Gloeocapsopsis sp. IPPAS B-1203: one gene and its partner. The protein of the gene in region 2 interacts with the protein of the main gene of each other region in a pairwise test. Links are inferred from orthologs where the notes say so. Each region holds a gene or a part of one and is shown on either strand. Other genes may lie near its edges.

Region 1 (6,615 bases), on a different replicon or contig from region 2:
TTAAGGCTCAGATGACGGTTCAAGCGGAGGAAACGTAGCGGGTGTGGGTTCCGTTTGACTCGAAGATGCAAAGGTGCGAGAAACTAAGGCATAACCCAGATAAGCAGGTAAAGTCATCGCCACTAAGACAGCGATCGCAGCAACCCAATTCCACGGTTGCCATGAAGAACCGTAATGGCTGCGATAAGGTTCGTGCTTGAGATATTCTGATTTAATAATTTCCCGTAAAGCAATTGGTCGCTTAAATCTAACACGGCGATCGTCAAGTTTTTCTAACAAAATCCAGCCTGATTCAGCTTCTTCTTGACACAACTTTTGCAGAACTTGTGAATTGCGGAATACGTTGCGGTTAGCACGGACAATTTTAAATTCCCAGCCGACTAGACGAGGATCTTTAAGTTGTTTAGTAGCACCATTTGGCAGTGGCTCTACTATTGTATTTTCTCTAGTTTCGTACTGCGTCAAGATTTCCTCCTCCTCCTCTTGATTAGCTCTTAAATATTGTTGCCAGTGCATCCAGCCACCAAGTGTCACAGCCTGCAAACCCAAACTACCGACAAACAAACTGTAAAGTACAATTTCGAGCATATTGAATGTCTATTATTGCAATTAAGGGGAAGATTTCTGCATCAAAAAGTTACTTTTCTTGAGGTAAATAACCTTCAACCAAGCAGTCTGAATCTATAGTTTGCCAGCGCACTCGTTCGAGAGCAAGTGCTTGAGCCATATTTGTCAAGCCCAAGTCACCAATAGGTATGGTGCGTTGCTACCACCGACAATTTTAGGCGCAATGAACGCCAGGATTTTTTGTACCATGCCTTCAGCGATCGCTTGTGCAGCCAATGTTCCGCCACATTCCCACAATACTGATGAAAAACCTCGCTCGTACAAGTGTGCCATTGCCTGAGTTGGTGTGAGTGATGGCAATTCTATCACCTCAACATTTTTTTGCCATAGTAGCTGTTGAAAATCGGGATTTGCGCCTTTTTGCGTCAACACCAACGTGGGAAATTCTGTAGTTTGCCATAAATAAGCTTCAGTCGGTAAATCAAGAGTGCGGCTCATCACAACTCGTAAAGGGTTATGTGCTTCTGCCTGACGACTAGTTAACCGAGGATTATCTTTTCGTACTGTATTCCCGCCTACAATTACCGCATCACACGCTGCTCGGAGCTGATGAACTAAGTTTCGGGCACTTTGGTTACTAATCCAAGCACTATGACCGCTACTTGTTGCAATTTTGCCATCCAGCGTCATAGCATACTTTAAAATACCAAACGGTCGTTGATAGAGAATGCGATGCACAAAACCTTCATTGAGTTGACGGCAATCTTCTTCTTCCACACCGACAACAACTTCTATCCCAGCATTGCGTAACCGCATAACTCCACCTCCAGCCACAAGCGGGTTTGGATCGACCATTCCAACCACCACTTTTGCCACTCCTGCTGCAATTAAAGCCTCAGAACATGGGGGAGTACGGCCATAGTGATTGCAAGGCTCTAGATTGACATATACAGTAGCACCACAAGCGCGATCGCCTGCATCTCGTAGAGCAAAAACTTCAGCATGAGGTTGACCTGCACCTGGATGAAATCCTTCACCAACAACTTCTCCTGCTTGAACAATCACAGAACCGACCAACGGATTTGGTGCAGTGCGTCCTAAAGCACGACGCGCTAGTTGCAAACACCGCTGCATCATCACTCGATCGAAATCGGTGATAGCAGTTCCCTCTGGTTGTAAATCTGCTTGGGAGAATGATTTCACCTGTAAGTTATTTTCCTCTTGAATAGTGCTTGCAGTAATTTCATTAAATCGGGCGAGAAAGTATTCAGGATTCTGGGCTTATATTATAAAAAATCAGCAATGCTCTCAATCAATCTTTCATTTTTGTCCACCAACGATTTAGGGGGTAGTATACCACTGGTGCCCATAGGCTACTCACAATCGCAGAAGCTAAGGCAACACGCTGGTAGTATGTCCAGATTTTGCCAAAATGACTGACTGTCGCAGTGTATTTTCCTGCGATCGCCGCACTCCAGATGCTAAATTGAGCTGCGATCATTATTTCAGTGAATGCTGCCATCACAAAGACAATCAAAGCAACCGAAATAAAGTCTTCCTGAAGATAGCGCTGCTTATGTAAGCGAGCTGTCACAATTCCTACTAAAGCCAAACTCAGAGCATGTGAGGGAACAGGTGCTGTCATACCATCTTGCAGTAAACCAACAATAACTCCGGCGATCGCTCCCTGAACAGCTGTACGCTTAATGCTCCAAGCAACAACCCAGATTAATAGCCAATTAGGAGCAATCCCCGCTAATTCCATTCCAGGTAAGCGCATTGGTGATAGCAGTAAGCACAACAAAACTGAACCAACAGTTACAAGCCAATTGATCGCCTGACGTTTGTACAAATGCCTTAGAGAAATACGGTTCAAGATTTTGATATCTCCTTGTGGCAGATGAGGAGGGGTCACAGGTCAGAGTTCAAAGGTCAGCAGATAGCTTTGGTCTCTGATTTTCGATTCCTGGTTTCTTCTTCGTTGAAACAACGACCCATTCTAGATGAGGCATTGGTGCAGAAAGGGCAATTACCGCTTCTGGAGCTGGACTTTTTTTGAGGTCGATTGATTCGACAATTCCTACAGGTATACCTGCGGGAAAAATTTGGCTATAAGGCGATGTTGCGATCGCATCTCCTGGACGTACATCAGGAACTTTATCAAAAAACTGCATGACAGCATAATTTGCAGATTGCCCGCGCAAGAACCCCATAAAGCGGCTACGGCTAATTGTGACACCAAATTGACTTGTCGGATCGCTAATTAGCAATACACGGCTTGTGTGAGGAGAGACACTGGTAACTCTACCAACTAGTCCACCAGGAGCAGTTACAATATCACCAACTTGAATTCCTGCTTGACTGCCGCGTCCTAAAGTGACTTGTTGCCACCACTGATCTGCACTGCGACCAATAACTGGCACTGTAATTGCCTGCTGCGTTGAATCTTTTTCATTGTTATTAATCTGATTGACATATCCCAACAACTCTTCAAGCTGTTGGTTTTTATTTTCTAGTTCTACTATGCGTGTTTCCAGTTCTTGCACTCTGGCATCGTATAGGTATATGTCTTGATTGGAACTAGACTGAAATGGACGTGTCAATACTTGATAAACTTCAACAACAACTGCTCCCTGAGTATGGCGAATTGCCCAGGCAGTACCGAAAGACAAACTTACCAGCACTAGTGTTAGAGCATAGCGCTCCCACCAGCGACGAATGATATACATAGTTTTTGCAGTCAGCTTCTAGCTTGTGATTCAGTTGTATAGCAGTGGTCAGAGGACGCGCTTTACGCAGACCTACGGTTCAGAAGTCAGGGGTAAAAGTTATATCCAATCCGCTTGATTACTGAATTAACATGGTGAGTGAGGGTGACTAGCAACTAACCGCTAATGTCTTTACCATATTGACCATTGCTATAGGAAGAAACGCTTTCTGTTATATCCTTTAAGAGTGGCTACTGTGTAGACTTTGCTAAAGAAAAGGTCGGGAGTTAGGAATCAGGGGTTAGGGTCACAGAAAAATCCGCACCTCCAATATTGCCATTAGATTTTCCCAAAGCTTCATATCAGGGAATTTCCCTAACCTCTGATCTCCGACCCCTGTTAACTTAGATCGTACGCGATCGCGCACTAAATACAGGTTCCATTTGTTTAAATTTTTCTAAAACGCGACCTGTGCCTAAGACAACACAGCTTAAGGGATCAGCTGCAATATGAGTAGCAATACCTGTTTCATGGCTAATTAATGTATCTATCCCTTTGAGTAAAGCACCACCACCGGCGAGAACTATTCCACGATCAACAATATCAGCAGCAAGTTCTGGAGGTGTTCGTTCGAGCGTTCGCTTCACTGCTTCAATAATCGTGGACAATGGTTCTGACATACTTTCGCGAATTTCGGGTTCTTTAATTGTCACAGTGCGTGGTAAACCCGATAGCAAGTGCAACCCGCGTACCTCCATGACATTTTCTTCGTCATTCCGCATAGGATATGCCGAACCAATCCGAATTTTAATTTCTTCGGCAGTACGTTCGCCAATGACCAAGTTGTAGATTTTCTTCATGTACTGCACGATCGCTTCATTGAGTTCATCTCCAGCAACTCGTACTGATTCACTCACAACTGTGCCAAAAAGACTTAACACCGCGACTTCAGTTGTTCCTCCACCAATATCGATAATCATGTTACCAACCGCCTCCGTGACAGGAATTCCAGCACCAATTGCAGCCGCTATAGGTTCTTCAATCAAAAACACATCTCTAGCACCTGCTTGAGTAGCTGCATCCATCAGCGCGCGTCGTTCTACACCTGTGACACCTGTAGGAATCCCAATAACCATGCGCGGGGAGACAATGCGACCTTCATGTACGCGTTGAATAAAATGCTTAAGCATCAGTTCAGCCGTATCAAAATCAGCAATGACACCATCGCGTAAAGGGCGCGTTACAGTCACATTTCCAGGTGTACGACCCATCATGCGTTTAGCTTCTTCACCCACTGCTGGAGGCATTTTGCCATTTTTGTCAATTGCAATCACAGAAGGCTCTTGTAAGACAATGCCTTTACCAGATACATATACCAGGGTATTGGCAGTACCAAGGTCAATACCCATGTCTTTTGATAATGACAACCGATTAAAAAAACCTAAAAAAGCCACGCCTTTCACTCCCCAACGCGAGATAAATTCTTGTATAGCCGACTTTACGATGTCTAATCGTGCAGGATTCTATTATGTCTAGTGTTCTCAGTCTAGTCGAGTCGAAATAAATTCTTTTTTATCTTTAATTGTAAGTAGTAGGCGAAAATAAGTCTTACTGCTAGCCTAGGTAACTGGTGATTGATAAAACTATTTATAAGCAAATTACCCATTACCTATTACCCGATCTAACGCAGGACGTGTTTGAATTCGGTCGCGACTGCCTGTAGGAATTGCAGCAATCAGCGATCGCGTATATGTTTCTTTCGGATCGCTATAAATTTCTTCAGCAGCACCTTGTTCAACGATTTGTCCGCGATTCATGACTAAGATGCGATCGCTCATAAACTTAACGACACTCAAGTCGTGCGAAATAAAAATATAGGTCAGATTAAACTCAGCTTGCAATTCTTTCAACAAATTCAAGACTTGTGCTTGTACCGAGACATCCAATGATGACACCGACTCATCACAAATAATAAACTTGGGATTGAGTGCGAGTGCTCTAGCAATACAAATGCGTTGCCGTTGACCTCCAGAAAATTGGTGCGGATAACGATTCATTTGTTTGGGATCAATACCGACCCGATCTAATAAATAAGCAGCGCGATCGCGGCGTTGACGAGATGATTGACTTGCAGCATGAATCACGAGTGGTTCCATGACCGCATCACCAATTTTCATGCGCGGATCAAGCGAACTAAAGGGATTTTGAAAAATAATTTGCATCTCCCGCCGGAGTTGTTGCAAAGGACGTCCTTTTAGGTTTGTGACATCCCGTTCTTCAAAGAAAACTTGTCCCCCCATTGGCTCAACAAGCCGCAATAAAGTACGACCAAGCGTTGTTTTACCACAACCCGACTCACCTACTAATCCTAATGTCTCGCCAGGGTACACGACAAAAGAAACGCCATTCACAGCAAGAAAGTAGCGTTTAGTTCGACCAAAGACGCCACGAATGGGAAAGCCCACTTGCAAATTCTGAACTTGAAGGAGTGGTGATTGTTGTTTTAAATTTGTCAAGCGTTGCGCTAAGGTTTCTGAACTGATTTGTGGTGGTAGTGTTGGTTCTTTGGCTTGAATTTCGACGTCACCTGCGCGTGTTAATCCCACACTCATAAAATCAGAGACTGTGAGAAGATACTGCGATCGCCTGTCTAAAGTTGGACGACACGCGAGCAAACCTTTGGTGTATGGATGTTGAGGATGTGTAAAAATTTGCTCAGCTAAACCATACTCTACAATTTTGCCTTGGTACATGACAGCAACTGAATCGGCAATTTCAGCAATAATTCCCAAGTCGTGAGTAATAAACATCATCGACATTTGACGGCGATCGCGCAATTCCCTAAGCAAGTCTAAAATTGTCGCTTGCACTGTGACATCCAGTGCAGTTGTTGGTTCGTCTGCAATTAATAGTGCAGGATCGCAAGAAATTGCCATCGCGATCATGACGCGCTGTAATTGACCGCCAGAAAGTTCGTGAGGATAGCGATCGAGAATTGCCTGCTTTTGCTGTTGAACAAATAACTCGCGCTGACGCTGATCAAGACGATGACCTTGCATTGTATCTGTGTACTGCTGACGTAACTCATCATCACTTGGCAATAATTTGACTTCCTGTAAAAGCGCGATCGCTTGTCTTGTTGCTTCTTTTTGGGAAATATTTTGATGTTGTCGCAGTGCTTCTATTAACTGAAACCCGATTGTATAGACTGGGTTAAGCGAACTCATCGGTTCTTGAAAAATCATCGCAATTTTTCCGCCACGATATTGTTGCATGCGTTCGGGTGGCAGTTCCAATAAATTTATTAGTTCACTACTGTGATTGCGATCGCGAAACCAAA
Region 2 (8,185 bases):
TGGGACGATACTACTGCAGAACGCCAGCGAGTTTCTTACAAGTGCATTCAAGGGCGAGACAATACAGTTGATGTCCAAATCCGCGATCGCACCTACACTCCTCAGGAAATTTCGGCAATGATTTTGCGCAAGCTCAAACAAGATGCTGAAAGTCTTCTTGGTGAAGCGATCGTCCAAGCAGTTATTACAGTGCCAGCTTACTTTACAGATGCCCAACGTCAAGCTACCAAAGATGCTGGCACGATTGCTGGAATGGAAGTATTGCGCATTATCAACGAACCCACAGCAGCAGCCTTAGCTTACGGCTTGGATAAGCTAGAACAAGAGCAAAAAATTCTCGTGTTCGATCTTGGTGGTGGGACATTTGATGTTTCTATCCTGCAACTTGGAGACGGCGTATTTGAAGTCAAAGCAACTGCTGGTAACAACCAACTTGGCGGCGACGACTTTGATAACTGCATTGTTAGCTGGATGATTGCCTGTTTCCAAGAACAAGAAAACATTGACTTAGCTATAGACAAAATGGCACTGCAGCGACTACGGGAAGCAGCCGAAAAAGCCAAAATAGAACTGTCTAGCCTGGGTACTACGACAATTAATCTACCGTTCATCACGGCTGATTCAACTGGACCAAAGCATTTAGAAATGGAACTCACCCGCGCTAAATTTGAAGACTTGGTGAACCATCTGATTGCTGCGACAATCAAACCTATGAGTCAGGCATTAAAAGATTGCAGTTTACAGCCAGCAGATATTGACCGGATTATCCTGGTTGGTGGCTCAACACGCATTCCTGCAGTAACGAACGCTGTCCAAAAGTTCTTTAACGGCAAAGCCCCAGAACGTTCAGTCAATCCAGATGAAGCAGTAGCCTTAGGTGCTGCTATTCAAGGTGGAGTGTTAGGAGGCGAAGTTGAAGACGTTCTGCTACTCGATGTCACTCCACTTTCGCTAGGAATTGAGACGCTAGGAGAAGTCTTTACAAAAGTTATTGAGCGGAATACGACAATTCCAACCAGTAAATCACAAGTGTTTTCTACTGCAACTGATGGTCAATCGTCTGTGGAAATTCACGTCCTTCAAGGAGAACGCCCATTAGCAAAAGATAATAAAAGCCTTGGCAAGTTTCTCCTAACCGGAATTCCTCCCGCTCCTCGGGGAGTACCTCAAATTGAAGTATCGTTTGAAATTGATGTCAATGGCATTCTCAAAGTTTTAGCTCAAGACAAAGGTACGGGGCGCGAGCAAAGTATTAGTATTACAAATACTGGTGGTTTAAGTGCTGCCGAGATAGAAAGAATGCGTCAAGAGGCAGAAATCTACGCTGAGCAAGACAAAAAGCGTGTAGAAATGATTGCTCTACGCAACCAAGCAGAGGATTTGCTGTACACTTACGAATCAACTCTAAAAGACAACGAGCATTTGATCAGCGATCGCCTAAAACTTGAAGTCAGTCAAAAAGCCGCAGAGCTACGTTCTGTTTTTGGGGAGCAAACTACCTCAGTAGCAGAAGTCAAGCAAATCTTAAATAACTTCCAACAAACCCTGCTGTCAATTGGTACAGATGTTTACAAAAATGTTGACGAAGAACAAAACCAATCGGTTCAAGCAGCAGAAGTTGGCACTCCAAGCGAAAGCAAGCTTGAATCGCACTCAGGTACCGTAGAGAATGCTACGGTTGCAGAAGAATACAATTTTGATTTTGATGAAGATTACACAGTCACAGCTGATTATGAAGCAATTGAGTAACAACTATCAGTTCCTCTTAAAGTTGTAGTATGGGAATAATGACTAATGACTTAATTGTCAATTTAAAATTAAGAATTGTATAACTACTAACCTCGAGCAAAGCAGCGCTTTATGGCCCGCGACTATTACGAAATTTTAGGTGTTTCTCGTGACGCCGACAAAGAAGAAATCAAGCGCGCCTACCGGCGATTAGCCCGGAAGTATCACCCTGACGTGAACAAAGAATCCGGAGCTGAAGAGCGCTTTAAAGAAATCAATCGGGCTTACGAAGTGCTTTCTGAGCCGGAAACACGCGCTCGTTACGATCGCTTTGGTGAAGCTGGAGTCGCTGGTGGAGTTGGAGTCGGAGGATTCCAAGACATGGGTGACATGGGCGGTTTTGCCGATTTGTTTGAAAGCTTCTTCAGCGGTTTTTCTGGTGCAGGGCAACAAGCGCGATCTCGACGCAGCGGTCCTGTACGCGGTGACGATTTGCGCTTAGATCTCAAGCTAGAGTTTCGCGAAGCCGTTTTTGGTGGTGAAAAAGAAATCCGCATTTCGCACTTAGAAACATGTGAAGTTTGTAGCGGTTCAGGTGCGAAGCCTGGAACTCGACCGCGCACTTGTTCAACGTGTAGTGGTTCCGGTCAAGTACGGCGCGTGACACGTACACCTTTTGGCAGTTTTACCCAAGTATCGACTTGTCCTACATGTAATGGGACAGGACAAATGATTGAAGAAAAGTGCGATGCTTGTGAAGGTAACGGCGTACGACAAGTTACAAAGAAGCTGAAAATAACAATTCCTGCTGGAGTTGATAACGGAACGCGGTTGCGAATCTCTAGCGAAGGCGATGCAGGGCAGCGTAATGGTCCTCCAGGAGATTTGTACGTTTATTTGTTTGTCAACGAAGATGCAGAATTTCGACGCGAAGGCATCAATGTCCTATCAGAAATTAAGATTAGCTATCTCCAAGCAATCCTAGGATGTCGGATACAAGTAAACACCGTGGATGGGCCACAAGAGTTGTTAGTACCAGCAGGAACACAACCTAACACGGTAATTACTCTTGAGAATCATGGTGTCCCACGTCTAGGTAATCCGGTAAGTCGTGGAGACCATCTCATTACAATTTTGATCGACATTCCGACAAAGATTACTACTGAAGAAAGAGAATTACTAGAAAAATTAGCTAAAATTAAGGGCGATCGCACAGGTAAAGGTGGTCTAGAAGGATTTTTGGGAAATCTGTTCCAGCGATGAATCAAACGGCATCTCAACCTCACGCACAACTCGATTTGCGTGGTACTCCCTGTCCACTCAACTTTGTGCGGACAAAACTGCGCTTGGAAAAAATGTCTCCAGGGTCGCGACTAGAAGTTTGGTTAGACCCTGGAGAACCCATTGAGCAGGTTCCCGATAGCTTAATGATGGCAGGTTATTCAGTTGAACAAATCACTGAATGTAATGGCTACTTTGCCTTAATAGTCCAACGCCCAGGTGATGCAAATGCGTAAGGGGTCAGAGGACGCGCTTAGCGCAGACTTACGGTTCAGAGATCGGATGTCAGGAATGAAGTTCTACATGGAGTACAATTTTGCCCTCACGGGAATATATCTCTGGCGACGCTTGATGATTATTGCATGAGTCAGGAAGCTACTAGCACGGCAGATGTACCATTAATGGGTACAGTACTAGCAGTTCAAGCTAACTACTATCAAGTTCGCCTCAACCCCTCGCTCCTCGCCCCACTCTCCGAGAAGGGCAAAGCCCTACGCTCCTCACCCCTCCTTTTATGTACGCGGCGAGCGCGACTTAAGAAGTTAGGACAGCAAGTTATGGTTGGCGATCGCGTGGAAATTGTTGAACCAGATTGGGCAGGTGGTAGAGGTGCGATCGCAAGTGTTTTACCACGTAAGTCTCAATTAGATCGTCCGCCAGTTGCCAATGCTGAGCAAATTCTTTTGGTTTTCGCTTTAGAAGAACCACCACTAGACCCTTACCAACTGAGCCGCTTTTTGGTTAAAGCTGAATCTACAGGATTGGATGTTCGTTTGTGTTTGAATAAAAGCGATTTATTGACAATCGAACAACAGCAACAATGGCACAATCGCTTAGAACAGTGGGGCTATCAACCTGTGTTCGTCAGTGTGCGTCAGGGAAATGGTATTTCTGAAGTTAGAAATCTTCTCAAACTACGAATTTCAGCAATGGCTGGACCTTCAGGTGTAGGAAAATCAAGTTTAATTAATGCTTTGGTTCCGACAGTTAACCTACGTACCAGTGAAGTTTCTGGTAAGCTTAGTCGCGGACGTCATACAACGCGCCATGTAGAACTTTTTACCTTACCTGATGGTGGATTACTGGCAGATACTCCTGGTTTCAATCAACCAGATTTGAATTATCACCCACACGAGTTAGTCAATTTCTTTCCTGAAGCACGACAGCGGCTAACCCAACAAACTTGTCAATTTAGTGATTGTTTGCATCGCGATGAGCCAAATTGTGCTGTGCGAGGTGATTGGGAGCGATACGAGCATTATTTAGCTTTTCTCGAAGACGCGATCGCACATCAAGAACAGATCGATCAACAAGCCGATCCTGAATCAAGTTTGAAGCTGAAAACGAAGCGCGGTAGAAGACAATACGAACCAAAGTTAGAAACGAAATACCGACGGCATTCACGACGAACTCAACATCAAGCATTACAAGAGTTGTATCAAGAAGCCGATGAGCTGCAGTAGTTTAGAAGAGGTCGAGAGTCAGGTGAAAGCTGTATGAATTTGTCATTCGTAATTGATATTTTGTAGAGAGGAGGAAACTTGCATAACGTCTCTTCTATTCTGAAATCAAGCCTTTTCAATCAACCGTTCTTCGCATACCGCATCAGCCAGAGTTTAAAATAAAGTTTAAGAATTATTGCTTAGTAGTTTTTTGTTCTTATTGTCATTCTCTCAATAGCTTATGAATCCCAACATTGAAATTTACACCTGGAGTAGATGCCCTTTTTGTATTCGTGCCAAGGCTTTACTCAAAGAAAAAGGTGTTGAATTCGCAGAATACGTAATTGATGGGGATGAGGCAGCGCGATCGCTCATGGCAAAACGCGCCCATGATAGACGTTCTGTCCCCCAGATTTTCATCAATGACAATCATATCGGTGGCTGTGACGATTTGTACGAATTGGAACTTCAAGGCAAGCTCGATCAATTGCTAACAGCGTAAAAAAAGCTATGAAACTTGCCTTTATTATCGATCCTATTACACGTCTCGATCCAGGACATGATACTAGCGTAGCCTTGATGGAAGCCGCACAAGCATTAGGTCATTCTGTTTGGATAACTCAAGCGAATCTTCTCAGTGTCGTAGCCGGCAAAGCTTGGGCTATGTTGGAACGAGTCGAGCTAAAGCCTGTGGAACTCGTACAAGGACGATGGGTAGTAAAAACTCCTTGGTTTGAATTGAGCGATCGCACTTTTGCGCCCTTAGACAGTATGGATGCGGTCTTTATGCGTACCGATCCCCCTGTAACGGCTTCCTACCTCTATGCTACGTACATTTTAGACTATATCGATCCTGCCAAAACCTTTGTTATCAATGATCCCCAAGGAATTAGGGCAGCAAATGAAAAGATGTATGCCCTGCAATTTACCAAATGGATTCCAGAAACAATCGTCAGTTCTGATAAACAAACAATTTACGAGTTTGTTGAAAAACAAGGCGCAGCCATTCTTAAACCTTTAGGAAATAAAGCTGGAGAAGGAATTCTCTATTTGGAAGCAGGCGATCGCAATTTTAACTCAATGGTTGAGTTAAGTACTTTGCAAGGAAGTGTCCCAGTGATGGTGCAGACTTACTTAGCGGCTGCCAAAGAAGGAGATAAGAGAATTATTCTTTTGGATGGTAAACCTATTGGTGCACTCAATCGACTTTCTTCAGGTAATGAATTTCGCAATAATATGGCAGCAGGTGGTACTGTTGCGCAAATCGATATTACTGAGCGAGAGCAGCAGATGTGTGCCGATATCGCCAGAAGACTGCATCAAGATGGTTTGTATTTTGTGGGAATTGATGTCATTGGTGGTTATCTTACCGAAGTTAATGTGACAAGTCCAACGGGTATCAGAGAAATTGATCGGTTAGAAGGTACTCGTTTAGGCGAACAGGCTATTCGGTGGATAGAAGCAAGACTATAGGCGTAGACGTCGATAAATCGTCTACGCTTTTTCCTAAGAGCGAGGATTCCGTCTTCTCTGGAGAAACTCAGGGATATCTAAACCTGGTTTTTCTACAGTTTCTATCTCAATAGCAGGAGGAGAGGAATTGGTTGGTGCTGCTTGTTGTGGCTTTGAAATAACTTTTACATTAGATAGTGGCTCTGCAGCAGCTTCTGTAGTAAATCCTGTAGCAATTACTGTAATTCGGATCTCACCTTGTAGCCTTTCGTCAATTACTGCACCAAAAATAATGTTGGCGTTGGGGTCTACTACTTCATATATTGTTTCAGCAGCAGCATTGACTTCATGTAAAGTCAAATCATGACCGCCAGTAATATTGAAAACAACACCCTTAGCACCTTCAATGGAAGATTCGAGAAGAGGAGAGGAAATCGCAGTATTTGCTGCTTCTCTGGCACGAGATTTACCGGAACCAATACCAATACCCATTAATGCTGAACCTGCATCTGCCATAATTGCGCGGACATCTGCAAAGTCAACGTTAACTAATCCTGGAATAGTAATAATGTCAGAAATTCCTTGCACACCTTGACGCAGGATGTCATCAGCTATCCGGAAAGCTTCTTGTACAGGTGTTTGCTCAGAAATCACAGATAGCAATTTGTCATTGGGGATCACAATGAGCGTATCGACTCGACTTTGGAGTGCCTCAATACCTTGTTCAGCTTGTGAGGTGCGTCGCCGTCCTTCAAACATAAATGGACGAGTAATGACTCCTACTGTCAATGCACCTAATTCTTTGGCAACTTCTGCAACGATTGGTGCTGCACCCGTACCTGTACCGCCACCCATACCCGCAGTGATAAAAACGAGATCAGCATTTTCTAAAGCCGCAGCAATTTCTTCACGCGATTCTTCAGCTGCTTTTTGACCGATCGCCGGATTACCACCTGCACCAAGTCCACGTGTCAACTTCTGTCCAATTTGCAACCGACGAGTTGCTGAGGTGTTTGTTAAAGCTTGAGCATCTGTATTGATTGACCAGAATTCAATACCACTGACCTCACTAGCAATCATGCGGTTAACTGCATTGCCACCGCCGCCACCAACTCCAATAACTTTGATATTAGCAACTCGACCTGGTACAATACCGTCCATTTGGTCGTCATGCTCAGGCATTCCTTTGGAATCATAATTTTGCCCAAAGTGAATTCCGGAAGAGTTGAAGGGATTATTAGAGTTGACACTCAGCGAGTAACCTGACTGTCCTGGAGATTGTGAGCTTTTCTCAGTTGGCTCTCTTTTACTGTTAAGCACCATTGGCATGAACAAGGTTATATAAACAACTTTTTATCTGATTTGGCTTAGAGTCTACTATAGGTTGACCTTCTTTGACTCTACAATTGCTCTTCGGTATGAGTGTAAGTTTCACTCTAACGTTAGGAAATTACCACTGGCATTGACTTAAATAGAGTGAATCAGGTAATAGATTAGTGTCGTTTTTCTTAAAGTTTAAAGGATTTAATTGGTGCTCGTACACAGTAAGTTGCTTTTGTTGAGATGATCGCGTAAGCGTAGTGCTGATCTCGATAGTCGTCCTAATAGACTTTATAATATGAGGTCTGTTAGCAAATAGCAAACTTGATTGCCTAAGAGCATGCATCAGCACATTAAGTTTTGGCAATTGATTTTGCTGAACGTAATTAATAGAGTTAATAACAGATTTCACGCTTGACTGTTTATTCTTCACAAAGTGTAGCTCCTACAGTTTGGATGCGACGTTCGCCTTAATATATGTATTTCTTAAGCTATATTCATTAAATTCGCATTAAGATAGCAATGTTTTTATTGGGTTTTTAGCAATATCTTGTCATGCAATCAGTCAATCTTTGAAACATCTCTTGCTTGTGTTAATGTGTGCTTTGCATTCTTTGATACAAAGACTTTTGCTCACTTTTTATTGTTAACTAACCAATTAGTAAGCCTTCTTTCTAAGGGAACATCTACACTATACTCTCAGCCTATAAACCTGAAAAATACATAAACGCATCTGAGCTATCTTAGTCATTGGCATAGAACTACTTCATTTTATTTTGAACAATTTTTAATTGTACTGACAATTTTGTTAATCGCAAAACTCTTACGGGAATTGCTATATACTATTTCCAAAAGATTTAGTGATACAAACTTGAAAGTTGTACTCAGCGAGAAATCGCAAAGGATATTTTGATTTTTATCAAAAAAAACTCATCACTGTTCAAAAAAAAATAAAGAAGATC

The links. The genes of interacting proteins can lie anywhere in the genome.
Region 1: the proteins of ftsZ (region 2) and CSQ79_RS22395 interact in binary tests that used the Escherichia coli proteins (3 or more experiments, as listed by UniProt). The link is inferred for Gloeocapsopsis sp. IPPAS B-1203 from one-to-one orthologs.

What each region holds. Positions count from the first base shown.
Region 1 is NZ_PEIG01000016.1:30,678-37,292, forward strand. What follows is about bases 2,683-5,677. They hold CSQ79_RS22395 (rod shape-determining protein), read right to left. Parts: upstream 4,685-5,677; coding sequence 3,680-4,684; downstream 2,683-3,679. Other genes in these bases: mreC (rod shape-determining protein MreC), read right to left, coding at 2,683-3,296; CSQ79_RS22400 (ABC transporter ATP-binding protein), read right to left, coding at 4,934-5,677. Also shown: CSQ79_RS22375 (hypothetical protein), read right to left, coding at 1-588; rod shape-determining protein MreD, read right to left, coding at 1,880-2,443; more of mreC, read right to left, coding at 2,493-2,682; more of CSQ79_RS22400, read right to left, coding at 5,678-6,615. UniProt on the Escherichia coli protein: Forms membrane-associated dynamic filaments that are essential for cell shape determination. Acts by regulating cell wall synthesis and cell elongation, and thus cell shape.
Region 2 is NZ_PEIG01000001.1:289,647-297,831, reverse strand. The notes cover bases 5,093-7,985. They hold ftsZ (cell division protein FtsZ), read right to left. Parts: upstream 7,227-7,985; coding sequence 5,958-7,226; downstream 5,093-5,957. Other genes in these bases: gshB (glutathione synthase), read left to right, coding at 5,093-5,924. Outside these bases: molecular chaperone DnaK, read left to right, coding at 1-1,749; molecular chaperone DnaJ, read left to right, coding at 1,861-2,991; CSQ79_RS01425 (sulfurtransferase TusA family protein), read left to right, coding at 2,988-3,245; small ribosomal subunit biogenesis GTPase RsgA, read left to right, coding at 3,372-4,472; grxC (glutaredoxin 3), read left to right, coding at 4,693-4,953; more of gshB, read left to right, coding at 4,962-5,092. UniProt on the Escherichia coli protein: Essential cell division protein that forms a contractile ring structure (Z ring) at the future cell division site. The regulation of the ring assembly controls the timing and the location of cell division.